4 regions of the Acetobacterium sp. MES1 genome follow, and region 2 is predicted to be linked to each of the others. Evidence: riboswitches for the same ligand, from Rfam matches in the RefSeq annotation. Region 2 holds a riboswitch; each other region holds the start of a gene.
What was found. Region 2 has a riboswitch for cobalamin ahead of BI182_RS03065 (ABC transporter ATP-binding protein). Riboswitches for the same ligand answer to the same signal wherever they lie in the genome.
Positions count from the first base shown of each region.

Region 1: linked by a shared signal. The riboswitch ahead of BI182_RS02800 (alcohol dehydrogenase catalytic domain-containing protein) and the one ahead of BI182_RS03065 (ABC transporter ATP-binding protein) in region 2 are both predicted to bind cobalamin.
Region 3: linked by a shared signal. The riboswitch ahead of BI182_RS05835 (anaerobic ribonucleoside triphosphate reductase) and the one ahead of BI182_RS03065 (ABC transporter ATP-binding protein) in region 2 are both predicted to bind cobalamin.
Region 4: linked by a shared signal. The riboswitch ahead of nikA (nickel ABC transporter substrate-binding protein) and the one ahead of BI182_RS03065 (ABC transporter ATP-binding protein) in region 2 are both predicted to bind cobalamin.

Region 1 covers NZ_MJUY01000009.1:39,659-47,880, forward strand. Annotated here, with positions in the region: gene BI182_RS02780 (PDDEXK nuclease domain-containing protein) at 1-926, opposite strand, end outside; gene BI182_RS02785 (5'-nucleotidase) at 937-1,842, opposite strand; gene BI182_RS02790 (hypothetical protein) at 2,168-2,374, opposite strand; gene trpD (anthranilate phosphoribosyltransferase) at 2,384-3,496, opposite strand; gene BI182_RS02800 (alcohol dehydrogenase catalytic domain-containing protein) at 3,571-4,602, opposite strand; cobalamin riboswitch at 4,719-4,893, opposite strand; gene BI182_RS02805 (tocopherol cyclase family protein) at 4,981-5,958, opposite strand; gene BI182_RS02810 (DUF92 domain-containing protein) at 6,001-6,855, opposite strand; gene BI182_RS02815 (diacylglycerol/polyprenol kinase family protein) at 6,869-7,531, opposite strand; gene BI182_RS02820 (phytoene/squalene synthase family protein) at 7,555-8,222, opposite strand, start outside.
Region 2 covers NZ_MJUY01000010.1:18,589-26,810, reverse strand. Annotated here, with positions in the region: gene BI182_RS03075 (hypothetical protein) at 1-133, opposite strand, end outside; gene BI182_RS03070 (energy-coupling factor transporter transmembrane component T family protein) at 187-918, opposite strand; gene BI182_RS03065 (ABC transporter ATP-binding protein) at 906-2,405, opposite strand; cobalamin riboswitch at 2,713-2,882, opposite strand; gene BI182_RS03060 (YbhB/YbcL family Raf kinase inhibitor-like protein) at 3,088-3,570, opposite strand; gene BI182_RS03055 (CPBP family intramembrane glutamic endopeptidase) at 3,614-4,363, opposite strand; gene BI182_RS03050 (TetR/AcrR family transcriptional regulator) at 4,347-4,937, opposite strand; gene BI182_RS03045 (DUF2284 domain-containing protein) at 5,333-6,901, shown strand; gene BI182_RS03040 (nitroreductase family protein) at 6,950-7,549, opposite strand; gene BI182_RS03035 (transketolase family protein) at 7,686-8,222, opposite strand, start outside.
Region 3 covers NZ_MJUY01000013.1:396,551-404,772, reverse strand. Annotated here, with positions in the region: gene BI182_RS05835 (anaerobic ribonucleoside triphosphate reductase) at 1-2,198, opposite strand, end outside; cobalamin riboswitch at 2,324-2,472, opposite strand; gene BI182_RS05830 (HAD hydrolase family protein) at 2,537-3,865, opposite strand; gene BI182_RS05825 (MarR family winged helix-turn-helix transcriptional regulator) at 4,077-4,541, shown strand; gene BI182_RS05820 (FMN-binding protein) at 4,557-4,943, shown strand; gene BI182_RS05815 (MFS transporter) at 5,037-6,368, opposite strand; gene BI182_RS05810 (response regulator) at 6,497-8,222, opposite strand, start outside.
Region 4 covers NZ_MJUY01000021.1:30,460-38,681, reverse strand. Annotated here, with positions in the region: gene nikC (nickel transporter permease) at 1-469, shown strand, start outside; gene BI182_RS07815 (ABC transporter ATP-binding protein) at 496-1,278, shown strand; gene BI182_RS07810 (ABC transporter ATP-binding protein) at 1,285-2,037, shown strand; gene BI182_RS07805 (metal-sensing transcriptional repressor) at 2,128-2,463, shown strand; cobalamin riboswitch at 2,653-2,844, shown strand; gene nikA (nickel ABC transporter substrate-binding protein) at 3,057-4,652, shown strand; gene opp1B (nickel/cobalt ABC transporter permease) at 4,693-5,619, shown strand; gene opp1C (nickel/cobalt ABC transporter permease) at 5,621-6,514, shown strand; gene BI182_RS07785 (ABC transporter ATP-binding protein) at 6,511-7,344, shown strand; gene BI182_RS07780 (ABC transporter ATP-binding protein) at 7,337-8,101, shown strand.

The DNA of each region.
Region 1 (8,222 bases), on a different contig from region 2:
TTTGAGGTGAAAATCTGATTATTATTTTCCGGCAGTGTATACTTAACAACTGACTCACTTTTATCTGCACACAAGATAATGCCGATGGGAAGATTATCGCCTTCGTTTCTCATCTCTCTGGTGTAATAATTAACGTACATCTGCATCTGACCAATATCCTGATGGGTGAGTTTACCAACTTTTAAGTCGATAATCACAAAGCACTTTAATATATAATTATAGAAGACCAGATCAATATAGTAATGCTCACCATCAAAAGAAATGCGTTTTTGTCGGGCGACAAAGGAAAACCCCCGTCCCAGTTCCAGCAGAAATTTTTGTAAGTGATTGATTAATCCTTGTTCCAAATCTTTTTCGTAAAGATTTGAGGTTTGTTCAAGTCCCAGAAATTCAAGAACATAAGGATCTCTGATAATATCTTTCGTGCCCACGCCCGGTTCAAGTCTTTGAATTTCCTTTCGGACCCTATCCTGATCCTGGCTGGAAAGAAGCCGCTCATAGTAGAAGGAATTGATTTGGCGTTCCAATTGCCGGGTGCTCCAACCGGATTTTGCACATTCATCCAGATAAAACTCCCGGGCCTTTTCATTTTCGACCTTCAACAGCATTCGATAATGGGTCCAGCTTAATTCGTGGCGCAGTGCGTCACGTTTCTGAAACACCAAATAAAACTGCCTCATCCTTCTGAGGTTTGATGCTTCAAACCCTTTACCAAACTCAGCTGTCAGCTTTACCGACAATTCTTTTAACAATCCGGTGCCATACTCCGCCCGGTCATTTTCTCCCTGGGCTTCATAAATCTGCCTGCCAATATTCCAATAGGTTTCGACCATGACAAAATTCACCGTGGCGTAAACTTTTTTCTGGGCCTCGGCGACAGTGATCCGGATGTTTTCATATAACTTGGCGTTAACTAATGGTTCCATTTTATTATTCCTATTCCTCATTATTCTTATACGGTACCCGGGCAGAGGGGACAAATTCCGCCGTCGCATCGGTGTGGATGGCCTGGTCATCAAAATAGATATGGGCTCCAAAGGCCTTGAGCACTTCCTGTTTGCTCATGCCGCCGAGGAAAAAGGCTTCATCGATCCGCACATCCCAGGCCCGTAGGGTTCGAATCACCCGCTCGTGAGCCGGCGCATTTCTGGCGGTGACCAAGGCGGTGCGGATGGGAGCCCGGTTTTTATCAAAGGCTTTCTGAATCGCTGACAGGGTTTTTAAAAATCGGGCAAAGGGCCCTTCGGGCAGAGGTTTGCGGGCATTTTTGGTTTCATTGGCCTGAAAGGCCTCAATGCCCTGGCTTTTATAGATCCGCTCGGACTCATCCGAGAAAAGCACCGCATCGCCATCAAAGGCGATCCGGATCTGATCGATTTCTTTTATTTCGTTATAGGTCAAGTGTTGGGTATAAATAATCCCCGCAGCGACTCCAGCATTAATGGCTTCCTGAACATCCTCCTCATTGGCGGAAAGAAAAAGATCGGTATTAAAGGCTTCCAGATAGGGCGCCAGCATGGCCCCGCTAACCAGTGCCGCCCGGGTGATATCCAATTGGTAATGCCTGATTGAGTTAAAAATCCGCAGACTACTATCGGCATTATTGCGGGACATCACAATGATTTCAGTCTTACGCTCATCCGAACCGATTTCATTAAGCTTCAGCAAGGCCTTAATCAGAGCAAAACCGGTTCCCGGCTTTAAAATATCGTTTTCATGTTCAATCTGATATTTTGTGTACGCGTCCACCCCTGCTTCATCAAAGATCCGATTTTCTTCCTCCAGATCAAAAAGCGCCCGGGAAGAGATTCCCACCACCAGACAGTTTTCAAATTTATGCATCCGTTTCCCCCTTCTTTCCCAATCTTATCGATAATTTAACCTTATTCACACAACTTATCCACATTATCCCGGGAAATCCGGTATAATGTGGATAAATAAGCCATTTTTTCCCCATCAGCCGGACACCCGGTTAAAAGTTATCCACAATCGATATCCCTGGATAACTTCAGCAAGGGTCAACGTTCCAGAAATTTTTCAGATATTAAAAGAACCTTTTTCGAAGAAAAAGGTTCTTTTAATTTTATGGTGTCACCCATTTATTCTGTTTTTATCATACCATTGATATCGAAATCCGTAAATATAACTTTAAAAATTTAGCGGCCATTCAAGCAAAAAAATCAGTTTCCTCCAGGGTCAACTTGACAATCCGGAGCTCGGTCAGTTCATCACCCAGCTCATTTTTTGTGGCGATCAATTGATCGAGTCCATTCTCCGGATAAACGCTGGCCTTGTTGATGCCAACCAGGGTAAATCCGCCATTTTCAGCCATTTTCAGATAACCTTCGGCCGCTTTTAACGCATAAAGAATCATCAACGCTGCCTAACCCTGAACCTTTTTTTCAAGCGCTGACAAAATCTTTAGGCCCTTAACACCATCACGATTCTGATAGTTGACCCAGGTCTTGAGTTTTTCCCAGGCCGCCCCATTATGAATCAGTTCCAGGGCCATTTCATAACCTTCCCGAATACTGGGCGCCTTGTCCCGTAAATACAGAATCAGTCCGGCATTTAAGGCAACAATATCTTCCCGGGTCTTGGTTTCTTTGCCTTTTAACAATCGGACAATACATAGCGCCGATTCTTCAACCGAATTAAAGGTGCGGATTTCATCCACAATTCCAGGAGTTATCAACATATCTTGTGGATTAAATGTATATTTTTCCACACTACCATCTTCTTTCAGCTCAGCAATATGGGTAGTACCGAGGGTTGAAGCCTCATCAATGGCCTGGTCGCCAACCTCGCCAAAAACCACAATGGCCCGTTTATAACCGATCTCCGCCATGATCTGGGGCACAAAATCCAGCATTTCTTTGGAGTAGACCCCTCTGACCCCATATTGCGGCAGCGCCGGGTTTGCCAGCGATGCCGAAATATTCAGCACACTGCCAAATGAAATTTGCGATAAAACCCGCCCCAGAGCTACCGGATGAACCTCCGGGCTCATCCCATTAAAAATACCAATCCCGGCCTTTTCGATGCTTTCTTTAACCAGATCGACATTAGAATCCATATCGATACCCAGGGCTTCCAGCACATCGATGGTACCACAGACCGAGGTCAAGGCCCGGGAACCGTGTTTAGCCATGGGGATTCCGGCAGCAGCGGCAATAATCGATGCCACGGTGCTGATATTAAAGGTTTTAAAACTATCCATCCCGGTGCCGCAGTTATCCACAATCGGAAACTCAGTGACCGGTTCCACCTTAAAGGTATCCACTTCATAAATCGCTTCAAAACTTCCGGCCACTTCTGCCGGGGTTGCCCCTTTCGCACTGAGGGCCGCTAAAAAAGCGCCCTGTTGCATGGCTGTTTGCTTATCACTTAATATTTCCATGAACATTTCTTTGGAATCATCTTTTGACAGGTTTTCCTTATTGATCAGCTGGGTAATCACCTGACCATAATCTTTCATGCTGATTGTTTTTTCCATTTAATTGCTCCTTTAATTTTTCTTTCTTATTTATTAATTCACTACTGCTTCGATCTCACTTTGACAGACGGCCATCACTTCATCACCACAATGGTTGAATAACCATCGCTGTTTCTAATATAGTCCATTCCCCGTTCCAGTTCTTCCAGTTTGACCCGATGAGAAATAAGTGGCCGGACATCAATTTTTCTTGATTCAAGCAGGGTTTTGGCCTTTTGACTATGCTTAACACTGCAGCCATAAGATCCGACTACGGTAATTTCCTTGTAGTGAATCCGGTTGATGTCCAGTTGGAAGTCTTCATTGCGGCTTAGTCCACTGAAATAACCGAGCGTTCCCTGTTTTCTGAGGATTTCCAGGGCCAGATCAAAGGCCTCTGGCCCTGGACAGCAGGGGATTACTCCGTCGACTCCATGACCATTGCTGCAACTCTTTAACTGATCGAGCAGATCTGGCTCATCGCCGCTAAAAACGGCATCAAATCCCAAGGCTTTGCCACGGTTACGACGCTCTTCATTGGCTTCGATCAGGATCACATTTTGGATTCCTTCCGCTTTCGCCACAAACAGGTTAAGCAGGCCCAAACGGCCGCCACCGATAATGACCAGCGCCGCTTTCCGGTTCAACTGAAGGCGATCCTGAATGTTGACACAACAGGCCAGTGGTTCAATAAACGATATTTCTTCATAAGCCAGATCATCATTCCGAATCAGATTGACAATCTTGGATTTGATCGCCTGCTTATCAATTTTGATCACTTCCTGAAAACCACCATCAAAATTAAAGCCCATAATCTTAATCTGATCACAAAGATTATCCTGACCACTTTTACAATAGTCGCAAACCCCACAGGAAATCCCCGGATGAATAGACACCCGTTGACCTACCGGATAACCATTTACATTTTTGCCTCTGGCAATGATCTCGCCGGCAATTTCATGTCCCAATACCCGGGGATAAACCAGATCCCGTTGGCCCATGGTGGCACATTTTAAATCAGTTCGGCAAATATTGCAGGCTCTGACCTTAACAAGCATCTCGCCATCACCACAGACCGGCATGTCCTTATCTTTTATCACCAATTCTCCCGGTTTTTCCAATACCACTGCTTTCAATTCGTCCCTCGCTTATTTTTTATTCTCTGGTCACTGTTTACAAAGCCTTTAAATCCTTTTTAAACAAAAAAAAGCTACGCCAACAAAGCGTAGACTTTCCACATCTCTCATCATCTAATTCTCAGGCAGGTCTTCTGACTCATGATCCTCATCGCTGTCGCCTTCCCATTTTTTAACAGTGGCATCCAGACAGCAATTCCCAATTTACAGCGGCGGGCCCGTATAAGCTTCTCACTTATTTTCCTATTCTCCCCGAGGGGCACCTGAAAATGATTATTTAATTTGACTTATTATATCATACTTGCAATCCCCAATAAAACACCTTTTTGGCAACTTCAATAAATGATTCTGCCTGACAATGGGTTTTATTTATTCGGATTCTTGCTTCACTGCAACCCCTTCCTCCAGACAAATCTCCATCCCCGCTTCGCTGCTGATGCTCTCAAAGATGATATTGCCCTGATTGTTTGTTAAACGCAGCCAAACCTTGGCGGTGATACTCTCGACAATCTCGCGATCCATCAGTCCGTCCACCGGCGCCCGCAGCCGTCCGCCACTGGCCATCTGTGCTTTAAAAGCGAGGGCCCCATTCGGACCTTCAAGTTCCCCAGCGCAGGTTCCCTTTGTGGTATCGACCTCCCATTTCTCCAACCGGGAAAAATTATAGGTCGCAAAACGGCGGGTAATCCCGCTAAAATCAGTGAAGTAAGCAAAGAAACCGGGAAATTCCATCCCTAAAAAAGGAATATTCGCCCGTGAAAAGACAAATGAAGCATCGCCAGCCTCAAAATGGCTGGCCTGTAACCAGAGATAGGTCTTAGGAAAGGATCGGCCATAGTCTTTTTCAATGTAACCGACTCCGCCATTAAAATCCATCAACTCCCCATCCAGATCAATCTCACCCTTTATTTCATGATACAAATGAATAATAGCGTGGTAGCATTCCATAAAAGGCACTAGTCCAAAAGGCCCCATGATCCCCGGGTGCTTTAAACCCTTGGGAAAGGGATGGCTATTGTGAAAGGTCAACCGCCCTTTGATACTGCCTTCCGCCGTATCGACATTCAGCGATAGGCCCTGGGCGTTAAAACTATTATTCTCAATCTCCACATCAAACCGATCCGTTCTGGCATTGAACTCGGGATAGGGAAAATGATGATACCAGGTTTTTCCGGTGACAGCATTGATGACCTGGATAAAAGCCTGCCGGTTCCCCTGGGGATCGATGGCCATTCCCGGAATAATGGCAATGGCATGTTTGCGATCGGCGCTGATGCATTTAAAATACCAGCCTTCAAAATAGCGGCGTTTTTTGTTTTTTCCCTGAAAATAAGCCTGCTTAATCATCCGTTTTCTCCTTTCCTCAAAACGATTGCCCCATCCCGGCCGTTACTGCAGCTGGACAAAAAGCAGTACCAGGCTGGCGGCCAGCAATGAACTGGCAAAATTAACAAAGTCATTGTTGACAAAGGCCAGCCCACTATAAAGCTGATTGGGCTTATTATTATCCACCGGTTTTTCGGTCAGCTCACCGGTTTCATGGCTGATATATTTGGCCTGGAAAGCAGCACCCATAAAGCTATCCAGTACTGATCCCAGTAGCCCGCCAAAGGTAATCATCAGGATTTGCATTAATAAAAGCACCCCACTGTTGCCTGCCGCCAACTGGTAAAGACCATAGGTCAAGGCTACCACGGCCGACCCACCCAGCGAAGCCAAAAAACCCAGCGGACTGACTCCCCCGGAAAGTCCGGGGCTGACCGGTTTTAAGGTAAGTAACGAAACCGGGGCCTTCTTACTGAGAATCCCGATTTCCGAAGCCCAGGTATCGGCATTGCAGGCCGCAAAGGATGCCGCCACTGCCACCAGATAGGCGGGGTTTTGCGATAAGGCAAAGGGAATCGCCATAATCAGTGCGGCCCCACCATTGGCGCCCACTTGAACCAGATCCCGGGGGCCGGACTTGGCATGCATCCGAACCTCAATGGGATCTTTCAAGCTGGCTTTGAAATGCGATAAAAAGGTGGAGCTGAAAAAAAATACCATCAGTAACATTAAAAACAGCGTCCCTCCGGCCAGGTAAAGGCTGACGGCCAGAAAGAAGGCTCCCAGCGCCGCCGATAGGGTTAAGGCATTGCGCCTTAAGGCAAAAACAGAAACCGCCAGCGACAAAAAAATATATATCACGTGTTCCAGGGTCGATCCGGTCTGAGCTGCCAGACTATACTGTGTTAAATTTTCCACTTTGCACCTCCAATCAGACAAATAAAAAATAATAGGCTCCGGCACTGACCAGAGGCACAGTCAGATTATCGAGCCCCAACGGGGTTGCGGCTTCCAGCACGGTTGCCAGCAGCGCTAGGGTAATGGCTGGGATCAGTACCTGAGGCTGACCAGTTGCTGCCAGCAGGAGTGTCGTCACCAGAAACGAAGCGCCCAGCATGGTCAGACTGCCCGACAACGTTTTTTCGGAACCGAGGATTTGATACGGCCACTTTGGCCACCGGGTTCCCACCACGGCAGCCAGACCATCGCCGTAACCCATAATCAGAATCCCCACGCCGCCAACCACCGGGTTATTAAGCGGCCCAAAGGTAATCAGGGCCAGCAGCAATAGTGAAATGGCATAGTAGACCGTACCCAAATCACCCTTTCCGCCCCCCCGTTCCATTGACGAAAAGATCTGAAAACGATAGGACAGATAATTCAGGATCACAAAACAAGCCGGTACCACCGCTGCCCAAAAGGGGCTGTCAAAAAAGACCATCGCCAGCAGCCACCAGTTACAAACCAGAATATGAACCGCCTTGCGGCTGGCTTCCTTGCCGAAGCGCTCCAAAAATTTTGCCAGAAAAATCACACCAAACACATAGATAAACGAAACGACGATTCCCAGAATATTATTCCAGCTATTTTCCATTTTATGCCTCCCTTCTCTGTCACTTATTGCCCAAAAGATGTCAGCTGTTTGTTGGCCGAAATATAGAGCAAGGCCTTTTCCCATTTGGGCACATAAATCCGCCGATCCAATAAGTGATACCGGGCTTGCCGACACCGTTTTAAAATTTTACTGTAATAAAGTAACGACAATAACACTGGCAACCGGGCTTTTTTATCAAACACCGCCAGATTTGTTGTGATTTTTTGATAGCGGCTTTCCGCTTCAGTGGCAAGGTACTCCCATAGCTGGATCAACTCCGAGCTTGGCTCCGGTCCAGCCAAATCCTCGGGACTAACGCCCCAGGCGCTCATTAAATCCTCGGGCAGATAAATTCGCTGCAAGCGATAGTCGGTGCCCACATCACGCAAAATATTGGTCAGCTGCATGGCAATCCCCAGTTCCACCGACAAGGCCTCTGCTTCCATGGTTACCGGCTCCGCCAACAGCGGACAAAGCATTAAACCTACTGTACCCGCCACCAGGTAGCAATAGTCAAGCAGATGATTAAAGGTCTCCGGCTGTTTAAATTCAACATCCTGAAGCTGACCAATCAGCATTTCCTGAAAAGGTCGGATCTTTAGCGGAAAATGGTCAAAGGCCCAGCGCAATGCCCGCCACATCGGTTCATCAGGGGTTACTCCGGCCTCAAATGCTGCCAGCTTTACCGCCA
Region 2 (8,222 bases):
GCAGCATGTTATCGATCTGGCCGGTAATCTGGCAGGCGATCACAAAGACGATCCCCATGATGACGGCACCAATTAAAGATTTGGTGTCCGTTTTAAAAATACTTTTTTTCCCAATTGCTTGTTCGTTTTGCATGTTATACTCCTTTTTTGTATAAATTAATTTTTATCTATGCAGTTTTTTAACTGTTATAAAATGGTTTTAATCAAGACTCCGCCAAACCCGATCATCAGGCAGACGATGGTCATTCCTTCGAGTGGCCGGAGATTGATTTTTTTCTGAAAATTTCGGGTTGTATGGCGGCCGTAGCCTCTGAGTTCCACCGATAGCGCCGCATCACTGGATATCCGCATGGCTCGATACATCAGCGGTAAAATTGAGGCCGGCAGGTTGCGGATTTTCTCAATTACGGTATCATTGGGTACCCCCCGGACCGACTGGCTGTCACAAATAGCTTGGTATTCCCCAATCATCACCGGAAAAAACCGGGCTACCATTGGCACCAGCATCGCATAGCGATAAGGAATCCGCCAGTGAATCAGCATCTGAGCCATATCCATAGGATCGGTATGAACCCCGAACTGATAGGCCGAAAATGAGATGATACCAATTCTTAAAAAAGCCAGCATGGAAGTGGCGATAAAGCCGCTGTAAATCTGCAGCATCCCCCAGGAATAAAGCAGCTCACCTTCACGCCCAAAGATCAGATTGATAATCAATACCTGGGTGCCGATAATCAGCAACACAATTGACAGCATTTTAAAAGCTTTCAACGATTTCTCCGAGAGCAGTTCAGAAATCAGGATCACCCCCAGCAGAATGCCATTGAGAAGCATACTGCGCGACATCAGGGCGGTCAGCACAAGAAACAGACACCAGGTCAGTTTAAGCCGCGGATCCAGTTCTTTTAGATTAAACATTTAAAATCGCCTCCTTCGATGAGTTCCAATCGAGCCAATTCGTTCAGATAATTGTCTATTATTTCGGCTTTAAATTCCAAAGCCAGTTGATGGTTGTGCATCACCACAATCCGATTGGCAAAATCTCTGGCTTCAGTCAAATCATGGGTTACCAGCAAAATGGTGACTCCCTGACTGCTGAGATGGGCCAGTTTTTCCATGACCACTTGACTCTGGGCACTGTTTAAGCCGGAGGTCGGTTCATCAGCAATGATCAACTCGGGGTCATTAATGACCACTGACCCCAAGGCCAATAGTTGTCGCTGTCCCCGGCTTAACCGCTGGGGATGGATTTCGTCCAATCCTTTTAGGCCGATCAGAGCCAAGGTTTCTTGAATCTTTTGTTCGATTTGCTGCGCACTGAGGTTCTTATTTTTTAAAACATAGCTGATTTCATCGCGTACCGAGCTGCAAAAGATCTGATCATCGGGGTTCTGAAACAGAAACCCGATCCGGCGCCGTAGTTCGCCCACATTTTTCTTGGTCACCGGACTTCCAAATAGTTCCACCGAGCCCGAGGTTGGTTTGACCAATCCTTCAATGAGCTTGAGCATGGTGGATTTACCGGAACCGTTCTGGCCGATGACCGCTGTGAAATCGCCTTTTTTCAGACTAAAATTTAGCGGCTGACAGCCGATTATCCCACCTTTGTAGGTATGCGATGCACCGCTTAACTTAATCACGTCGAACCGCTCATCCACTTGGATCGGTTTCGCCCGGCGATTGGTTTTCCGGCAGCCATATTTTTTCTGATATTCACCAACCGGCAGAAAATCTTTGACCGTCCCAGCTTCCATTACAAGCACCCGATGGGCATCTTTCAAAACTGCACCAGATTTATCCATAACGACCAGGGTGGTCACCTTTTTCTCCCGGTTCAACCGCCCCAGGTGCCGATAGAGTTCCGAGCTGGTTTTGGGATCCAGTTCGGCCGTGGGTTGGTCCAGTAGTAGGATCGGGGTTTTCATTGCCAGAATACTCCCCAGCACGACCTTCTGGGCTTGTCCGCCGGAAAGGGCATCGGTTGTCCGATCTGAAAATGCCCGGATTCCGAGAAAATCCATGACCGCATTAACCCGATACTCAATTTCATCCTGACTCAAATTGAGATTCGCAACCCCAAACGCCAGTTCATCGCCAACCCGACGATTGACCATCTGGTTTTGCGGCTCCTGCATCATATAGCCCAGATAGTCAGTCATTTGGCAAAGTGGTATCTTTGACACATCCCGATTCGCTACCGTCACCGTTCCATCCAGTTCACAGGGATAAAACTTCGGCGCCGCCGATGTAATCGCATGAAGCAATAACGATTTACCCGATGCCGCACCACCGGTAATGGCAATGAATTCGCCCTCATTGATATTTAGTTTGATGTTTTTAAGCGCTGGTTCCGGTTCGTCGGGAAATGTCAGCGCTGTAATATCCAATTGGATGATCGGTATCATGGAATGGCCTCGTGATTGAATTTTTTTAAAATGACGGTTTTAGTATAAAGCCGAATACTCCGGTCTTTGCTACGCATAAAATTACTGCCGTTTGGTATAAGACCGTGCACTCCGGTCTTCGCTGCGCTGCGACCTTCGTCGCGGGCTACGCCCTATGAAGAATTTGAAAAATGAAATTTTTTATAAGCGAGCTTAATAAAACTTCATTTCCCAAATTCTTCACACGGCTTTATGCTTTCGCGCAAAATAAAAAGTTTCGACTATCCCAGGGTAATCCTAAGGATAGCCGAAACTTTACCGTCGTTTCATACTATATCAATTCATGGCAGGTCTCCTGACTCTGGTTTATCTGTTTTTGCGCCTTCCCGTTTCCAGTGGCATCTGCAAAAACAAAACCATTACAGTGATGGGTTCGTTCAGGATTTTCACCTGATTCCCTATTCTCCTTTGTAAGGCACCATAAATCGTATATCTGTTAAGTTGTATTAATCATAGCGAATTTATTGACAATTGTCAACAGATTAACAAAATTTTTCTTTCTGATTCATCATATTCATTGTTAAAACTGGCAAAATCAATCGTGCCTGTTCTTAAAAAGCAGAGTTGTATCTCGCTTAATGAACAATCGTCTAATTTATCTGATCAGTATTGGCGCTCTGTTCTAATTTTTCTTTATTTTCAGTTATCGCTGATAAATTCCAGTAATACTGCTCTGTTGCATAATATGTCCGTTCATCGCTTCAAGCAACTGCTTTTTTCGGGCACTGCTGTCAAGCTCCAAAAAACAATCAAGTACATAAAATTGAAATAAGTAACGATGACTGTTCCTGACGAAAACCGGCTGTTTCGGTCCCCGATAACGGTTACGGCCATATCCGCATCCCTGTTTTGCGTCACCCAGCACGGGCACAATCGAACCATAGGGTATATTTTCAGAAATCGTTTCTGATTTGGGAATATTCCAGATCAACCAATGATTATAGGCCTCAATTAAAGGAATATCCAGATCATCCATAATAATCGCTATTGATACCGCTTCGGGAGCCAAATTTTTTAATTCAAAAGGGGGTGAACTATCCTCCCCAAATCCAGTATGCCGTTTAGGCATCAGACCATTATTTTCAAACGAACGACTGATGACTTCAAGATTTTTCCGATTCTTCATAACGATTCCTTTCTTTGTGTTAAATCACCATACCGATACAGTTTTACTGATCCAGACAGTGTTGTTTGTCGCTTGCGCAAGTTTTTTGTGGTAACCTTTTTAAAAAAGCGGCATACCCAAGGCTAATAAGAATCAGCACAACACTTACCACTGTATCTTGTTCAAAAGTTGATTGTCCTGAAAAAACACTGAAGGCATTTAAAACTCCATGGGTAAAAATACCAGGCAGCAAGCTGCCAGTTTTGATAAAAAGAATGGTAAACAAATACCCGATGGCAATGGCATAACCAATCTGGAGAAAGGTTTGCCAATATTCAGCTCCATTTAATAAATTAACACTGTGTCCAATCCCAAACGTGACACTCGATATGATTATTGCCAACCTTGCTCTTTTTTGTAAAATCGCTTTAAATAAAAAACCGCGAAAGATCACTTCCTCAATAAAACCAACAAAAAGCATCGTGACAAATACCAGAATCGTTTCAAGTGGCGGATATCGGATCGTTACTCCACCCCATAAATTGACGCTGGCAATGATAATCAGCGGAATAAAAAACAGATATCTTTTAAAATCGCCCCTTGCAACGTTACAAAGGCCATAGTACGATTGCAATTCATTTCGCCGAATCCACCTAAACAACAGAAATGAAATAGCCCCCCCCAGCATCGCTGAGAAACATGATCGGATACCTACCGAATCGGACAGGGAATCAGCCAGACTAAACAGAACTACATAAATGGCAATCCACACCAACGCAAATGCTAACGGATTCTTTTTAAATATATTTGTCATTTTTCTCTTCCCCCGCTTTCAAAGTTAGTACGGCCCCTTTAAAACCCACCTTTAACAAATTCAGAATATGTGCTTCATCAAAGGTCATTTGATTATTCGCCAACAAGCTCGCAATACCATGAACCATAAAAAAGATTTGCTCGAACAACGCCTCAGCCTGACCGGGTGACAATCTAATAGCCTGGGATAAAATCTCTAATACGGGTCGAAGTTCTTCGTCTCGTATAATTTCGAGCAATTCTTTATCAGCAAACTTATCAGACTGAAAAAGGAATTTAAAAATTGCTTTTTCCATTACAGCAAATCTTATATAGCGTATCCCAATTTCCAACAGCGGATTGCTTTCATCATAACCGAAATCCATAATAAACGCAGTATGGTAAGCATCCGCTTTTTTGTAAATAATGCTTTTCAACTCATTCATTCCTGAAAAATAATACATAATTGGCTGAGTCGAGCAGTTCAGCTTTTCAGCAATTTTCCTGGCATTAACTATCTCGATTCCGTCAGTTTTTAATAATTCAAATGCAGCATCAATGATCATGTCCTTTGTAATTCTTGCTTTTGGTGGCATGGTTAAGCCTCTTCCGTATTGCGATTTTTATAATATAACAGCAGTAATATAACTATTGTTATATTACTGCTGTTATATTCGTTTGTCAACAGATTTTATTTAGTTTGGATTTTCGAATCCAAAATCCCCGGAAAATTGATTCATCAGACCATCACATTGTTTAAAACAACCATTTCACTTTAAGCTAATCCCTATGGTAATTATCACGATTACGAGCGAAAATTTAAGTTAAATCTATATCGTCGATGGATCTCTTAGAATTAACTTATTCTAAAGAATCAAACTCTTTTTACATCAGGGATAAGTTTTTTCTATGAAAAAAATGGTTATGGATCTATAATAAAGTATCGAACCGATGTTTATTCGTATTGAAATCGAAGATAGGAAGGACTACCATGACAAAACAAAACACTACTGCCGATCCTTTTTTAACCGGCTACGATCCCCATACCCATGGCGGCCAGTTTCTGGAAAACCTTGCAACCGCCAACTGGTTATCCGAGGCTTTATTCACCGCTCTGGAATTGAATTTTTTTGAAATTTTAAACGCTTTCGGGGATGATGGCGCCAGTATTCCTGCGCTTTCAGAAAAGCTGGGAACGGATAATGCGGCCTTGTCATCCTTTCTGCCACTACTGGAAAGCCTGGGACTAATTTTCTGTTATCAGAAGAATTACAGTAACACCATCATAACCAGACGCTACTTGCTGTCATCCAGTCCGGATTATTTGGGTGATGCCATCAAATTCCGAAAATTTCAATCACAACAATGGCATCAGCTAAAAACCTCGTTGCTAAAAAACAAACCAATTAAACTCAATCAAGAATCGGAGTCTTTATCTCCCGAACAAATAAACCAACTGAAAAAAAAGGCAATTCATGAGTTAACCCGCATGAAAGCCCTTGAATGTGTCAAATTTTTTCCTAAATTATCCGGGAAAATTTTAATCGGTGGTCCCGGAGCCCAAACTATGGCGGACTGTTTTATTGATACTTTTCCAACACTGGATATCACCATCCTGATCGATGATAATCCCTTCCAGACCGATCCTGCCGCTTTAAGCAACCTCAAAAGGCCAGTATTTAATAGCTGTTCCATTGACGAACTGGACACCACGGCTGCGAAAAGTCAGCATATCTATTCACTGATCTTATTCACGGGTTTATTCATCGCTAACGATTATCAATCTATTCTGGATCAATTACTTACCTGTCTGCCGATGCTTAAACCTCAAGGTATCCTGATGCTTCACGATGCTTTTGATGAGCATGCTACCCTGATGGCCAGATTGTCGGGGGTCAATCGGATGATCCATTTCGGTGGCAAAGTCTGTTCTGGCGAGCCAATTATTCACAGCTTGCAAAAAACTGGTCTTCATGTCTCACCTTTGATCCCACTGGAAACTGATACCGCTGTCATCTTTGCCAGCCCATCACCCAACTTTAGCGATTCGCTATCACTCTCGCCCCTGCAGCGTTTAAAGCATCCGATCCTGGCCATTGGCTTTGATGAGGTGATGGCAATCGCTCCCGATTCAGTCGTCGTGACCGAATTTGCTAAAAATAAATGCGCCTTCGGATGCTCGTCGGCCAACCTCAAACACTGTCAGGCCAATGAGATCCCACTGGCAGAAACGAAACGGCTCCTCACCACCTACAACAAGGCTTTTCTGATTAAAGGCATTCCGGGTACTGGTGAATTTCAGCGAAAGATGCTCGAAGCAGAACGATTGGCCTTTACCGGTGGCTACCACAAGGCCTTTGCCTTCTGGGCTGGCCCTTGTCATATCTGTCCCAGCTGCGATCTTACGGCTCCTTGTCTTAATACCAAAAATCGCCGTCCCTCTATGGAGGGCTCTGGCATCGATGTTTTTGAAACCGTCCGTAACAATGGCGAAACCCTGAAAACGCTGGCTGCCAAAGATGAGTTTGTCAAATATTATGGTTTGCTGCTGCTTGAGTAAACACCAATAAATCAAAAAAACACGGTTATTCCGTGTTTTTTTGATTTATTATTCGACGACGATAACCCGTCGTTCGATCGGTTCAAAATTCTTTTCAACGGGCATCTCTGTAGGAACCCCAAAAGGCATCTGAGCAATCAGTCGCCAATCCGATGGAATCAGAAAAGCATCTTTGACGTCCTTGTCAATAATTGGATTATAGTGTTGCAGGCTGGCGCCCAGACCGGCGGCTTCCAATTGCGTCCAGATGGCAAACTGCAGCATTCCATTGGCCTGTTCAGCCCAATCCGGAATACTGTCCCGATAGGGCAAAAACTTTTCCATCAGTCCTTTAGTCACTGAGGTATCATCATAAAACAACAATGTCCCGCATCCTGCCGCAAAACCATTGATTCGATTTTCGGTAGGGCGAAACTCATCTGCTAGAATTCGTTTTCTGAGTACTTCCATCACAATCCCCCAGAATTCCAGATGCTTTTCTCCAAATAATACTGCAACCCGCTGACTTTGGCAGTTAAACGCCGACGGTATGTGCTTCGTCGAATGGTCAACAATTTCCAGTATTTCTTCAGCCGTGATGGTACTTTCATTACAAATCCCGTATATTGAGCGTCGTCCTTCGATAGCTTCTTTAAAATCCAGTGGCATAAATACTCCTTCTTGTAAAATATATTAGCCCTTATGATAAGTATTATACTCCTATTTTTGACAATTTCAATTTGTAAATTAAGTAACCTCAAAAAAACAGCGTCATCATGACCCTGTTTTTTTGATCGTTTTATATTTATTTGCGACTCAACGCTTTTTTTGCAGCAGCAACGATAGCGTTCGCCGTCAAACCATATTTTTCCATCAGCGGTGCCACCTTGCCGGATTGTCCAAACAGGTCTTTTACACCAACCCGTTCCAGCGGTACCGGCGCCTCATCACCCAAAACTTCTGCAACGGCTCCACCCAAACCACCAATAATGCTGTGTTCTTCGGCGGTAACAATGGCCCCTGTCGTTAAGGCGGCCTGCTTAATGGCATCCACATCAATCGGTTTGATTGAGCCCATATTAATCACCTGGGCTGAAATTCCTTCTTCTTTTAGCTGGTCAGCCGCTTCCATTGCCAACGCCACCATTAAACCGGTCGCAATAATAGTCACATCACTGCCACTTTTCATCATACTGGCTTTACCCAACTCAAAGTGATAGCTTTCATCAAAAAGCACCGGCACATCACTACGCCCTAAACGGATATAAACCGGGCCCTCAATAGTCATGGCCGCATCCAGCATTTTTTCGGTTTCGATGGCATCTGCCGGTGATAACACCGT
Region 3 (8,222 bases), on a different contig from region 2:
TCGCTTCGTCCACAATTCGGGCACACATCGCCGATGATGCCGGTATAGCCGCAAACCGGGTCGCGATCTACCGGATGATTGATCGAACCATAGCCGATGCCAGCTTCCTTCATCGCCCGAACCACCTTCTCAAAGGCTTCCAGATTATCAAGCGGATCACCGTCCATTTCCACATAGGTGATGTGTCCGGCGTTGGTCAACTCATGATAGGGCGCTTCCAGGGTAATTTTTTCATAGGCACTGGTGGGGTAGTAAACCGGAATATGAAACGAATTGGTATAATACTCCCGATCCGTTACCCCGGGGATTTCACCAAAGACCTGTTTGTCCAGCTTGACAAAGCGGCCAGCAGTCCCTTCGGCCGGGGTGCCCAGCAGGGTAAAGTTCATGCCATAGACCTGACTGGTTTCATCCATCCGCTTGCGCATGTGGCCAATAATTGCAAGCCCCAGCTCCTGTACGTCTGCCGCTTCGCCATGGTGTTTGCCGGTTAAAACCGTCAGGCATTCCGCCAGGCCGATAAAGCCCATACTCAGGGTGCCGTGTTTCAGTACTTCCCGGATTTCCATCTCGTCGGTCAGATCTGCAGAATCAATCCAAACGCCCTGGCCCATTAGGAAAGGAAAGTTTTTAACTTTTTTGTGGGCCTGAATTTCAAACCGTTCCAGCAACTGCTCAATCACCAGATCAATTTTCTGATCCAACTCAGTAAAAAACACGTCCGGATTCCCCTTGCTGTTTAGGGCAATCCGGGGCAGATTGATGGTGGTAAAACTTAGGTTTCCCCGGCCATAGGTGATTTCCCGACTGGGATCATGGACATTACCGATCACCCGGGTACGACAGCCCATATAGGCAATTTCTGTTTCCGGCTGGCCAGCCTGATAATATTTCAGGTTATAGGGTGCATCCAGAAAGGAAAAATTCGGAAACAGGCGCTTGGCACTAACCCGACAAGCCAATTTAAACAAATCATAATTGGGATCCCAGGGATTATAATTAACCCCTTCTTTCACCTTGAAAATATGGATTGGGAAAATCGGGGTTTCGCCATTCCCCAACCCGGCCTCCGTCGCTAACAGCAGGTTTTTTATGACCAGACGCCCCTCAATTGAGGTATCCATCCCGTAGTTGATGGAACTAAACGGAATCTGAGCCCCAGCCCGACTGTGCATGGTGTTGAGATTGTGAACAAAGGCCTCCATGGATTGATAAACACTGCGGTCAATTTCCCGTTCGGCATTTTCCATGGCAAAATTCTGAGCCCGGCTGATGCTGTTGGCATCCGCTATCCATAACGCCAAACTCCGGGCTTCGGCTTCCAGATAATTCTTCGGTTGATTTAGCTCGGGCTTTAACCCCAGTTTCTTTTCGATATCTTCACTGATGGCCTTTACCTTGGCTAAAGCATTTTTGGTATCGGTCAATAAGGTCAGGGCCTTGGCCAAATTCTCCCGATAGAGCCGGATAAAAGTTTTTTTCACCCCCGGCACCATGGCATAGTCAAAGTTGGGAATACTCTGTCCGCCATGCTGATCATTCTGGTTGGACTGAATGGCAATGCAGGCCAGCGCCGAATAACTCTGAATATCGTTGGGTTCCCGGAGATGGCCGTGACCAGTCGAAAACCCATCTTTAAATAAGCGTTCTAAATCAATCTGACAGCAGGTAGTGGTCAGGGTTAAAAAATCCATATCGTGAATGTGGATTTCACCGGCTTTATGAGCGGTTGAATGCTCGGGATTGAGGACAAACATTTCATAAAACTGTTTAGCGCCCTCTGATCCATACTTCAGCATCGTCCCCATGGCGGTGTCGCCGTCAATGTTGGCATTTTCCCGTTTAACATCGTTGTCCTTGGCTTCTTTAAAGGTCAGATCCTCATATATTTTCATCAAGCGGGTATCCATTTCCCGGATTCGGGTTCGCTCGGCCCGGTAGAGAATATATTTCTTGGCGGTTTTAGCATGTCCGGTTTCGATCAGAATTTTTTCCACCGCATCCTGAATTTCTTCCACCGTCGGGGTTTTGGTGTTCATTTCCTGTTCGATATAGATGGCCACTTTTTCAGATAGCTCCATGGCGGTCTGATAATTCTGGCCGCCGATTTCACTGGCGGCCTTAAAAATGGCATTGGCAATTTTTTCAATATTAAAAGGCGCTTCTCGTCCATCTCTTTTTTTGATCTTCGTAATCATCCTGGTTTGTTTTCCTACTTTCCTGCGAGTCTTTTTGTTGTTTCGGGCATTGAAAAACCTCTCGACGGCGTGGGTCAAGAGGCCTCAGATTGCTTGGCTCAAACACCCTCTATCACGCGTAGAGTCTGGTGTGACGAATAACGGCGGGTAATCTGACTTAGGCTTGATCTTTTTAAAAAAATCTCCCCCTTACAGCGGCGGGACCGTGCCGGATTTGCACCGGCTTCCCCCATGCTGCACCGGTTGGCACAGCACCATTATCTTCATATTTGGTTGTTTTAATTTTATCACATACAAGATGTGGTGTCAAACCGGTTGTTATCTGCAAACGGTTATCATTATTTAAAGCTCCCCGGTTTCGCGTAAAAATGGCGACTGATGGTCTTGACCACTGCATCATCGTCATTCGCTCCGATCTGCGGCCAGCCCATTTCTTTTAGTTCAATGGATGCATTTTCAACCACATAAGCAAAATCGGCGGCTTCCAGCATCGCTGCATTCCTGATGTCATTGCCAAACGCAATCACTGTATCGGTCGCATATCGGGCTTTCATATCCATGATGGCATTTTTCACCGAGGCTTCCCGGCTGGTTATTTCGAGAAAGTAATAGCCCGGATGTTGATCATCCGGATAGCACTCAACATTAACCGCTGAGGCAATTTCCAGCTTCATGATGGCCGCTTTAACCTGGACGATCGTCACCTTCTGATCCACTGCCATAATCGATAAGACGCTTTGATCATTTGGCACCTCGCCGCACACATAGCTCTGTTCCGGGAGTCGCTTTTTGGAATGATAGATTTTTTCTTCCACCGGATTAATAAGCCTGGTGTAATAAACATGGAGGACATCATTGATGATGGTGTGGGTAAAACAATTCAGCTCCCGTTTTTCAAAAACAGCAATCAGTTGCCTGGCCACTTCCGGATTCATTTTTTTGCAGCTTAAATAACTTCGTTTTTCCAGATCATACCAAACCGCCCCATTCATCATGATAACGGGAACCTTTATTTCGACGCCTTCCAGCAGGGGCAGCAGGGTTTCGGCACTTCTGGTCGTGGCAATGGTAATCAAAGCGCCCTGGCGGATCATGGTGTTTAGTTTTATTCTGGAGTAACTGCTGATTTCGACCTGGGAATTCAACAACGATCCATCCAGATTGGTGACAAAGAGCGTTTTTCTGTTTCTGCGCCGGGGCAAGTGAAACGCGTTGACTCCCAATGACACAAAGATTCCGATAAGGGTGTCCACGATCCGGTCAATGGTAAAAATCAGCGGATTCACATCGGCCCCATGGGTCACTGTAATGCTTAAAAAAACCACACAGGTAATATAAGATGCCGTTGGTTTTTTGATGGCCACCGTAAAATAAATGAGTGGGATAACGCACAAGGATACCACCAGATATTGCAGCATCGGCATATCCACCGGGATGAAGCTCCGCTCAAAAATAAGCAACCCCAACCCCATCGCCCCACCGATAAAGGTGCCCAGGGTTCGATTCATGGCTACCTTAAAGCTATTGGAAACATAGGGCTGCATGCATAAAATCGCCGCAATCGCCGAATAGAAGGGGGAGCCTTGCTCGCCTCTTAATAAATAGATTAAGAAGCAGAGATAAACCGCTATAAATGTTTTAAAAATTCGCATTCCTACTTTTGGCATAACCTTCTCCTCTTTCTGATGCCTGTCTATAATAACACACATTTGAAATTTTCTGCCGCTTAAATTTCTGCAAACCCTTTCAAATACAGATACCCCTTAACTTTTTTCAGAAACAGATTAATTTTTCTAAAAAGTATTGACAGATAAAAAAAGGTAATGTATTATCAATTAAGGTAATGTATTACCTTAATTGATAAGTGGAGGTTATATTTTGGACAATATGGATTCAATGCCCGATCAAAAATTCATCTTTGGCGGTGTCCAAGTCGTCGCCAACCAGATGGACACCCTGTTGGAACGGGAACTGAAAGAATACAACTTGACAACCAAGCAATGGCTGCTGACCATTGTGGTGCAGAATATTTTTGATCACGACCCAACCCTTAAGGAAGTAGCAAAAAGCATGGGCAGTTCCCATCAGAATGTCAAACAGGTGGCGCTTAAACTGGAACAAAAAGGCTTTGTTGTGATGGAAAAAGATCCCCATGACGCCCGGATCACCCGGATTAAGCTAACCGATGCGGTTGATTCGTTTGGCACAGAAAGTCAGCAGAAATCAGAAATCTTTACCGAAAAATTATTTGATGGTATATCTGACGAAGAACTGGCAATGACCCGGTCGGTTATTGAAAAATTGCTGGCCAACCTGGAAAAAATGGACCAGGAATCAAAATAACAGGAGGAAAAGCAGATGAAAAAAGCAATAATTATTCTTCTCAGTATTCTGGGGGTATTGGTACTGGTCGGCGCCGGTGGCGTTTTTTACATCACCAACGGCCTGGAAGCTGGGGAAAATCTGGCGATTAACCCCGTCGATCTAAAAGGAATTGAAGACGGCACCTATACCGGTGTTTATACGGCCGGGCGCTGGAGCAATGAAGTCGCCGTCAGCGTGGCTGATCACCAGATTTCAAACATTGCGGTGGTCAAAACCGTCACCATGGAAAAGCCCGAGGTGACTGACGCCCTTATTCATGCGGTGATCGAAAAACAAAATACCACCGTCGACACCATCAGCGGTGCCACGGTGTCCAGCAAAGCCTATCTCAAGTCGATTGAAAATGCCTTATCCCAGTGATGCCGTTAAAGTTGTCTGATTTTATAAACGTTCTAAAGAAACGAAACAGCCTGTTGTCTTTTAATCGACAACAGGCTGTTTCGTTTCTGTATCCTACTGATTTATCTCTTCCAGGGTGATCCCCATCGTTTCCTTACCAAACACCGCTACCACAATGGCCACCACTGCAAATACGAGGGTCAGAGTAATAAATACATTGGTATAGCCGATTTCGGTGCCATAGTAATTATAGATCACCGGCACAATAAAGGGAGCCGAAAAAGCGCCAATCCGTCCAAATGCGGCGGCCCAGCCAGAACCGGTCGCTCTGAAAAAGGTCGGATAAACTTCTGGCGTATAGGCATAAACACAGCCCCAGGCACCCAGACTGAAAAAATAAAGCATTGAACCATAGATCAGAATCTGTTCCACACTGCCAGCATGGCCAAATAGCCAGGCCGCCAGTGCCGTTCCGGCAAAATAAATGGCCAGCACTTTTTTTCGGCCAACTTTCTCAATCAGATACGCCGCACTGAAATATCCCGGCAACTGGGCCAGACACATGATCAGCGTAAATTCAAAACTTTTTGTCAGGGTGAAGCCTTTTGCCACCAATAGTGACGGCGTCCACAAAACAAAACCATAGTAACCAAAATTGATCCCAAACCAGATCACCCATAATACAATGGTAGATTTTATATAGGGCTTGGACCATAAATCTAAAAATGATGCCTTGATATGACTAAGTTTATCAACTTCAGTAGACTCAACCTGACTGGTAATATTGGCCTGTTTTTCCATGGTTACCAGCAATGCTTCGGCTTCAGCGGTTTTTCCCACTGATTCCAGATACCGGGGCGATTCCGGCACGGCCATCCGAAAGAAAGCTGCAAACAGGGCTGGAATACCACCCACTAAAAAGGCCATCCGCCAGCCATAGACGGGAATAAACAAGTAAGCCACAAAGGCGGCAATCAGCCATCCCCAGGCCCAGAAGCTCTCCAGAATAATTACATTTCTGCCCCGCATCCGGGTCGGCGAAAACTCACTGACCAGGGTTGATGCCGCTGGCAACTCCCCACCCAGTCCAAAACCGGTACAAAACCGCAGTACCAATAGCATCGTAAAATTGACGGCAAAACCGGACAGCGCACTGGAGACCCCATAAATAATCAGGGTCCACATAATCACCGTTCGGCGGCCCCACTTATCAGCGGCCATCCCGGACAAACCGGCACCCAAGGCCATCCCCAGCATTCCGATGCTGCCCAGCAACCCGAGCTGACTGGGATCTAACGCCCATTCTTTACCGATGGCTGCCATCACACCGGAAACCATCCCCTGATCCATCGCATCAAACATCCAGCCGATCCCGGTTAACAAAAGAACCTTTTTCAACATTGATGTCATCGGCAGCTGATCAATCCGCGAAGCAATATGTAACATTGTTACCCTCCTCATCATACTTACGTTGTGATTATTATAGCACAACTATTGGTTTTTGCTACAAAATCCCGGTATGAATTGGAAGAATTTGTTTATCCATAACCCTTATCGTTCCTACGATTCGTGCTTTAACCGGATTGTTCTTCATCGCTTTTTATCGTCGTCAGCAATTGTTTCATGGCCTGCGAAAATGCCGGATGAAGACTGGCTATTTCCCTTTCATCACAGCTTTCCAGAGCTTTTTGCAAGGCCTTGGCCACTTCAAAAAGTTTCCTGGCGCCGATACTGCCAGAACTGCTTTTAACCTTATGAACCATTTGGGCGGCTTCCTGATAGCGCCGGTTTTTGATAGCGAGCGCCAGTTTTTCAACCACTTCCTGATTTTCAGTGAAATAGGCTGCCAGTACCTCCTGATAGAGCGCCTGATTGTTCCCCATATAACGGAGCCCCTCTGCCCGATCAAGAACCGCAACCCCATCTGCCCTTTCCTTGTTCTGATCACTGTCCGGGTGCTTGGACTCTTTTGAAGTAGCTGTTTCGACGCTGATAATTTTGCTGATGGTTTCGACAAATTGCTCGGGATCAAAGGGCTTGCTGATGTAGTGATGAATCCCGCATGATTCGCACTTTTCCTTTACCCCCTCAATCACATCAGCGGTCATGGCGACAATTGGAATATCCGCCGAGAGCGTTCTGATTTGCTCCGACGCTTCATAACCATTAAGTACCGGCATGTGCAAATCCATCAGGATTAAATCAATATCACTGCGGTGCGCCTTAAAGAGCTCTACCCCTTCCTGTCCGTCATTACCCAGCCAAACCCGGAAACCGACTGGTTTCAACAGTGATTTGGCAATCAGCTGATTGGTTTTGTTGTCTTCCACCACCAGGATACCATAGTTATTATCCAGGATATCTTTATTGATCGTTTCCTGCTTAAACTCCTGATTGGCGACAATTGCTTTGGTTCTAAAAATCTCCAAAATCCCATTGTATAAAACTGAGGGGATGATCGGTTTGCCGATGCCAATGTCAACCCCCTGGGTATCGAGTTGGTCAAACAAGTCTTCCCGCATCATCGGCAATAGCATAATAACCTTGGGATTTTTCAGGATTTTCTTGTTTTCCTGGATCATTTCAACAAATTTAAAGCCCCCACCACTTGGCGTATCGTAATCCAGAATCAGCAGATCAAAGGGCTCCGTAAACTTGCCATTTTCCAGTTCCAGCATGTTGATGGCACTGACCGACGAGGTGGTCAGCTCACAATGCATCCCAAAAGCCCCGAGATAGCTGTCAATAATATTCATATTTGACCCGGTTTTTTCCAGTACCAGGGTCTTGATATCATTGAAATAAAGTGAGGAAACCTGCTGCTGATATTCCTGTTCGCTCTGCTGATCTTTTTCCAGAGACAATTCGACAATAAAGGTTGATCCTTCACCGGCAGTGCTGTAAACTTCAATCTCGCCCTTCATCATATCCACCAGACTTTTAACAATCGAAAGCCCCAGCCCGGTCCCCCCAAAACGGCGGTTAATGCTGGCATCGCCCTGAGCAAAGGGTTCGAACAGATTTTTTATCTGCTCGTCGGTCATCCCGATGCCGGTATCCCGGACGGTAAAGGCCAGATGATAGTAATTGGATTCCCTGGCCACCAGACGGATATCAAGGGAGACTTCTCCGGTGTTGGTAAATTTGGTGGCATTATTAATCAGGTTTAATAAAATCTGCTCAATCCGTTTGGCATCACCGAAATAACAGTTGGGAATTTTGGGATCCTTGGTCAGTTTAAAACCGATCCGCTGTTCTTCGATTTTATAGGATACGATGTTAATCACATCCTGAATCACC
Region 4 (8,222 bases), on a different contig from region 2:
CAAGTGGCTGACCTACACCTCCCGTCAGGAGTTGCCGCTACTGGCCGAATCGGTTCAGGCCACCTATAAACAAGCCGGGATTGATGTACAGGTCAACGCCACCGATTCCTACAAGGATTTTTTGAAAGCCGGCGATTATGATGTTTTTGCCAACGCCTTTGTAACTGCGCCCACCGGAGATCCCCAGTATTATTTCACCACCCATGTGGTTGATAATTCTGACTACAACCGGGGACATTACCATAGCGACAAGGTGGAAGCCCTGGTTGCGCAGCTGCGAAGCGAATTTGACACCGAAAAACGGGCAACGCTGGCGGTTTCAATTGCCCAGCAAGTTCTTGATGACAATGCTTATATCTACGCCTCTCATTTAAAAATGTCTTTTGTGATGAAAAAGGGGGTAACCGGCTTTACCGCTCACCCATCAGACTATTATGAAATCACAGCCGATCTGGACATTAACGAATAAGTCGTCCCGATCAGAAGAGAGGGTTTATGCAACAACCATTACTGGAATTTAAAAATGTTGAAATATCCTATGATGGGGAGCCGATGGTTCGGGGGATCAACTTAACCATGCAACCGGGTGAAATCCTCGGGATTGTCGGCGAGTCCGGCAGTGGCAAAAGCACCCTGATCAAGGCGGCCATGGGTCTTCTGGGCCCGGATGGATTGGTCAATCGGGGCGAGATCGTATATAAGGGGAAGCCGGTTCTTGATCTTGATGATGAAGCATTGCGGATGCTGCGGGGACCAGAAATGGGGATGATTTTTCAGAACTGTGGCGGTGCCCTGTGTCCAATCCGGACCATTGGCGAGCAGCTTTATGAAACCATGGCCCAGCATGGCATCAGTGACCGCCGGCTGGTTCGGGAAAAAGCCACAGCTCTGTTTAAGAAGATTCATTTATATGACACTGAGCGGATTTTAAAGAGCTATCCCTTTGAATTATCCGGCGGGATGAATCAACGGGTCGGGATTGTCATGGCAATGCTGCTGGAACCGGAGCTGCTCTTTGCCGATGAGCCGACCTCGGCGCTGGACGTCACCGTCCAGGCCCAGGTGGTCCGGGAACTGATGGCGATGCGGGAAGCATTTGGAACCGGAATTGTGGTGGTGACCCATAATATTGGGGTGGTGTCATTTATGGCCGATACCGTGGCGGTGATGTGCAAGGGTAAGCTGGTTGAATATGGCAAAGCCCGGGAGGTCATTGATCATCCTCAGCAGGATTACACCCGCCAGCTGATTGCGGCCATGCCCCGGATAAAAAGGTGAAATGTGATGACGATTTTAGCAGTCAACAATTTAAAAAAAACCTATACCAAAGGAAAAACCACCATTTGTGCGGTTGATGAGATTAGCTTCCATGTCGAAAAAGGCGAATGTCTGGCCCTGGTGGGCGAAAGCGGCAGCGGTAAAAGCACGGTTGCCAAGCTGATCACCGGACTGGAATCGTTGGATGGCGGTGAGATTGTTCTGGATGGCAAAACACTTAAAAACCCTAAGGGAAAAGAACTGAAACGGCTTTACCATCTGGTTCAGATGGTCTTTCAGATGCCGGTGGATTCCTTTAATCCCCGGATTCGGCTGGGGGAAAGTGTCATGGAAGGGCTGATCAATCAGGGTATGGGGCGTCGGGAGGCTAAAAATAAAGCCATTGACTATCTGGAAATCTGCGGCCTTGGCCCGGAATTTGTTAGCCGTTATCCCAGTGAGGTCAGCGGTGGCGAGTGTCAGCGGGCCTCAATTGCCCGGGCACTTGCCCGGCAACCCCAACTGCTCATCTGTGATGAAGCGACCAGCGCCCTGGATGTAACCGTCCAGTCTCAGATTATGGCACTCCTAACACAATTGCGAAAAGATCAGGGGATGTCGCAACTGATGATCTGTCATGATCTGGCCCTGGTGCAGCAATGCTGCGACCGGGTGCTGGTAATGCATCAGGGGCGGGTGGTGGAAGCCGGTACCCCGGATGAGGTGATTGCCAATCCCCGGGAAGCCTATACAAAAAAACTGATCGATTCGATTCTGTAAAATATGAAAGGGCATCTCCCCTTGGGTGGTGTCCTTTTTCTATATCTGTTATAATGGGTTAAACAGATATAGAAAATGAGGTGAACGGAGATGCATAAACATCAGGGCGAATGGGAGGATGCTGGACATGATGCGGGCCACAGCGGAGATCATCACCATCATCATGAACATACCCAAACCAAATCCGTGTTGAATCGCCTTTCCCGGGCTGCGGGTCATCTTGAATCGGTGAAAAAAATGGTCGAATCGGGAAGAGACTGTACCGAGGTGCTGATCCAGTTGTCGGCGGTGAAGTCAGCCATTAATAACGTCGGTAAAATAATTTTACAGGATCATATTGAGCATTGTATCGTTGATGCGGTGGAAAATAACGACGAAAAGGCTTTGGAAGAACTCAGAAAAGCAATTGACCGCTTTATGAAATAATGGCTGTGGCTAAAAACCGGGTAAAACGCGACTGGCATGGAACGATATTCCAAAACAGAATATCATTTCCACAAAAGAGACTTGCATAGGTGGTTTAAGCATGTTAAAATGGCAAACAGAAACAATGAAAGACACCTGATTGTGGCATTGTTTCTGTTTTTTAGTGTTTTTTAAAACACCGACAACGAATTAAATATTAATAAAACAGGTGCCGGCAGTAACGAAGGGTTACAGGCCGGTGAAAAGGGAAGAGGGGTGAAAGTCCCCCGCGGTCCCGCCGCTGTAAAAGAAGAGTTCCTCCAGGAATGCCACCAGAAATGGGAAGGCAGGAGGTAATGTTGACGCTTGAGCCAGAAGACCTGCCTGCTTTAATTACTCAGACTCTACGTGCGATAGAGGAGGTGTTTTTTTTGCAGGCTTTTTGCGACCTCACTATCTTTTTGGAGATGGTGAGGTTTTTTTATGGAAAAAAGCATCAATATTGCCACAGTGAAGTCTTACATTGTGATAGAGCGGGGTTTCTTTACCAGAATGTGCAATGGTAAAAGCCGAGCAAATCAAATAAATAAGTATTTTTTGAGGAGAAAAAGAAAATGAAATTAAAAAAGGGTTTAGCGGTGGTAATGACTGCCGTGTTGTGTGCCGGAATGTTTGCCGGTTGCTCAGGAGCGTCCGCTAAAAGTGATGTGTCGACTAAAGAAGCGTTAAATTATGCCTGCACCAAGGATATTCGGGATATCAACCCGCATTTGTACTCGGGTGAAATGTCAGCCCAGAACATGGTGTTTGAAGGCCTGACCAAGAATGAAGGCGGAGAAGTGAAGCCAGCTCTGGCTGAAAGCTGGGAAATTTCAGCAGATGGACTGGAATACACCTTTCATTTAAGAAAAGGGGTCACCTTTACCGATGGTGCGCCGTTTAATGCTGCCGCAGTCAAGCTGAACATGGATGCCATTCTTGGTAATGCGGAACGCCATTCCTGGCTGGACATGGTTAATGAGATTAAAGAAAATGTGGTGGTCGATGACCACACCTTCAAACTGGTCTTAAAGCATCCCTACTATCCAACCCTGGTGGAGTTGGGACTGACCCGACCCTTCCGCTTTATTTCGCCCAACTGTTTTGTCAATGGCACCACCAAAGAAGGGGTTAGCGGCTATATCGGGACCGGCCCCTGGGTCTTATCGGAGCATGTCGACAATCAGTATGCCACCTTTACGCAGAATGAAACTTACTGGGGTGACAAAACTAAAATTAAAACCATTAACTGGAAGGTCATGCCAGATTCCCAGACGATTCTGTTAGCGTTGCAAAACGGCGAGGTCGATTTACTTTTCGGAGCCGATGGTGATCAGGTTGATCTGGATTCCTATAAGAAGTTGGAAGATGAAGGAGCCTACAAAACCTATATAAGTGAGCCGGTCGCTTCACGAGCGATTCTTATCAATAGTAATTCACCGATTACCAAAGATATTAAAGTTCGAGAAGCCATTGAATATGCCGTAAACAAGGAAAACATCATTCAGGGAATTTTAAATAACTCGGAGGATCAGGCCGATACGCTACTGTCTAAAGATGTTCCCTACTGTGATATCGATTTTAAAACCATCACCTATAATCAGGATAAAGCCAAACAACTACTCGATGAAGCCGGTTGGAAACCAGGAAGTGATGGGATTCGGGAAAAGGATGGTCAGAAATGTGAGATTACCCTTTCCTATAATTCCAAGAACGCCCAGGAAGGTACCATTGCCACCTCCATTCAGGCCGATCTGGCAGCCGTAGGCATCAAGATGAATATTCTCGGGGAAGAAAAACAGGCCTTCCTGGATCGTCAGAAAACCGGCGATTTTGATCTGCAGTATTCGCTGTCATGGGGAACCCCTTATGATCCCCAATCCTATGTTTCATCATGGCGAATTCCCGCTCATGGAGATTATCAGGCTCAGGTTGGTCTGGAAAAAAAGCAGTGGCTGGATGAAACCATCACGAAGATTATGATCGAATCAGACGATAGCAAGCGGGCCGACATGTATAAAGAGGTACTGACTTATATTAATGATCAGTATGTCTATGTCCCGATTTCCTATTCAAAAACCAAGGCAGTGGGAATCAAGGGACTTGAAGGGGTAAGCTTTAACGATTCGCAATATGAAATCCCCTTCGAAAAAATGTACTTTTCCAATTGACCACCAATTTTGATTATCCAAAAAAAAAGGGAGTAAGACCATGAAGCAATACTTCGTCAAAAGGCTCCTGTGGATGATTCCGATTTTGATCGGAATCTCCTTTTTTGCCTTTATACTGATTAATTTAAGCCCCAGTGATCCCGCTGAGGTGGCAATCCGGGTCAATGAGATCACCCCAACGGCTGAAAATGTCGCCCAGATGCGGGAGCAACTCGGTCTCGATGATCCCTTCTTAACCCGCTACGCTACCTGGCTGGGCAATGCCCTACAGGGTGATTTTGGTCACAGTTATGTCAATAATAAACCGGTAGCACAGGAAATTGCCAAGGCTCTGCCGCCAACGCTCTATCTGGCTGGGGTATCCTTATTGATCATTGTGGTTGTTTCAGTGGGGGTTGGGGTTTTATGTGCGGTAAAGGAAGATAGCCTTAGAGATAAGGCCTTACGGGGGATTGTCTTTGTGGGAACCGCTATCCCCGGTTTTTGGGCCGGGATACTCCTGATGTGGCTATTTGCCGTTAAGCTCAAGTGGTTGCCAACCAGCGGGATGACGGCTCCCGGTGCTGTCATTTTACCGGCAGTAACCCTGGCGCTGGGGTATATTTCCACCTATGTCCGGCTGATCCGCAACACTATGATTCAGAACAAGCGGGAAAATTATGTGCTGTATGGCCGGGTTCGGGGTCTATCAGAGAAGACCATCACCCGGCATGTTTTTAAAAACTCACTGCAAACTTCGCTAACCGCTTTGGGGATGTCAATTCCGAAGTTGATTGCTGGAACCGTGGTAATTGAAAATATTTTTGCCTGGCCGGGTATCGGTAGGCTTTGTGTGACCGCTATTTTTAATCGGGACTTTCCGATGATTCAAGCCTATGTCCTGATTATGGCGGTGTTGTTTGTTTTTTGTAATTTGCTGGTCGATATGGGATCGGTCTGGATTGATCCCCGCAGAAGGGAGGCCTGAGATGGTCGGTTTTTTTAAACGTTTCCGTAAAGATAGCCTGGCAATGTCTGTCAGCTTTTTTCTGGGGACGGTGATTCTGCTAGCTGTTCTGGCACCCCTGGTTGCGCCCTATGATCCGACTGCCCAGAACATTATCAATAAATTTCAGGGGCCGTCGCTGGCTCATTGGTTTGGAACCGATCAACTGGGTCGGGACGTCTTTTCCCGGATTTTATATGGTGGCCGGGTCACCATTCTGGTCTCGCTCCTGACCATGGCGGTAACGATTTTAATCGGCACGGTGCTGGGGGTGCTTGCCGGTTATTTCCGGGGCCGGCTTGATGATGTGATAATGCGGATTTGTGATATCATGCTGTCTTTTCCCAGTGAGGTGCTGATTCTGGCCATTGTGGGAATCCTCGGAACCGGAATCGCCAATATTGTTCTGGCCACGGTGATTGCCAAATGGGCCTGGTATGTGCGGATGATCCGGGCAATCATCATTCAGTTTATGGATAGTAACTATATCCGATTTGCCAAGGTATCCGGCTGTTCAACCGGACACATCATCAGAAAACATCTGTTGGTTGGAGCGCTGGGGGAGATTGCGGTGCTGGCGACACTGGATACCGCAGGAACAATTCTCAATATATCAGCCCTGTCCTTTCTGGGACTGGGGGTGCAGCCGCCCACCGCCGAGTGGGGGATGATGCTCAACGAAGCCAAAAATGTGATGACCACCAATCCTGGCCAGATGCTGGCGCCGGGCGTGGCGATTTTTATGGTGGTGGCAGCCTTTAATTTTTTGGGTGACAGTATTCAGGAAGCGATGAATCCCAAGATCGACAAGGTCTTTAAAACCAGGCGATCATTGTTTGGGGCGATGTTTGGGCGCAAAAAGGCGGTGATCGAATGAGTGTAATTCTTGAGGTGAATAATTTGCGGGTAACTGATTCGCGGGATCAGGATGAAATCATTCATGATATCAGTTTTTCAGTGGCCAAAAACTCTTGTCTGGGAATTGTCGGGGAAAGTGGCAGTGGTAAATCGATGATCACCCGGGCCCTGTTGGGAATCACCAACCCCTGGTTAAAACACCAGGGAAAGGCCGTTTTTAAAACGTCCGGTGAAGCCATTGATTTGCTCAGACAAAACGAAGATACCCTGCGGGAAATCCGCGGAAAACAGATTGCCATGATTCTCCAGGATGCCATGTCGGCCTTTGATCCGATCACCAGAATCGGCGATCAGATGGCCGAAACCTTTGTCGAGAATAAGGGGCTAACAAAAAAGCAGAGTATGAACCTGGCGAAAGAGGCCCTGGCGGTGATGAATATTCGGGAACCGGATCAGGTAATAAAAAAGTATTCCCACCAATTATCCGGCGGGATGCTGCAGCGTTGCATGATTGCCACCGCCCTGGCAATGGAGCCGGAGTTGATTATTGCCGATGAGCCGACCACCGCCCTGGATTCGATTAATCAGGGACAGGTTGTGGAGGAGTTTTTAATCATCCGCCAGAAAATTGGCACCGCCCTGATTTTTATTTCCCATGATCTGGGGGTGGTTAAGCATCTTTCCGATCAACTACTGGTGATGAAAGATGGGGTAGCGGTGGAATATGGCGACGCTGTTGACATTTTTAAAAATCCCCGGCATGCTTACACCCGATATCTGATTGATACCCGACTGGAATTGACACACGCTTTTCAGAGGGCGATGAAAAAAGGAGACCACCATGGCTAATCTGCTGGAAATAAAGGATTTGGAAAAAAGCTATCTGCAGGTAGGAACAAATTTTAAGGGAGCCCGGAATAAAATCCTCAATGGTGTTAATTTAAGCATCACTGCTGGCTCCTGTGTTGGCCTGATTGGTGAAAGCGGCAGTGGCAAAAGCACCCTGGCCCGGCTGGTGATGGGGCTGGAAAAGCCGGAGAAAGGCAGTATTTTATTTGAAGGGCTGCCAGTCAGACAGTGGCTTAAAAATAATAAGGGAAAAATGTCGGTGGTATTCCAGGATTATACCGCTTCGGTCAATCCCCGCTACACCGTAACAGAAGCAATAGCTGAACCGCTTTGTGCCAGTGGTGCAGAAAAAGATTTGGATTGGCACATTGAGCAACTGCTGGTGAGGGTAGGGCTGGAGCCAGAGGTCAAAAACCGTTACCCCCATGAACTCAGCGGTGGGCAGCTGCAACGGGTCTGTATTGCCCGAGCCATTGCCACGAAACCCCGCTTTATTGTGCTGGATGAAGCCATCAGTTCACTGGATGTATCGGTTCAGGCCCAGATTTTAAAGCTGCTTCATCAACTGCGGGTAGAGATGAACATCACCTATCTCTTTGTGGCCCACGATCTGCAGGCGGTGGCCCATCTTTGTGATAAGATTGCTTTTTTGTATCAGGGGCAAATTGTCGAAGAAGTAGAAAGTGGGGAATTGGCCCGGGTCAACAATCACTATGCCAGAGCTTTGCTGGCATCGGTTATTCCGTTTGAGGTTTAGATAAAACCGGAACGCCTGCGTAAAAATAGCATTAAAAAGGCGTTCCGGTTTATATATTGACAAAAGCAGGGATATTGTTGTAAAATAACACTGTTAAAAGGGAGTAGTTGTTATACAAAGT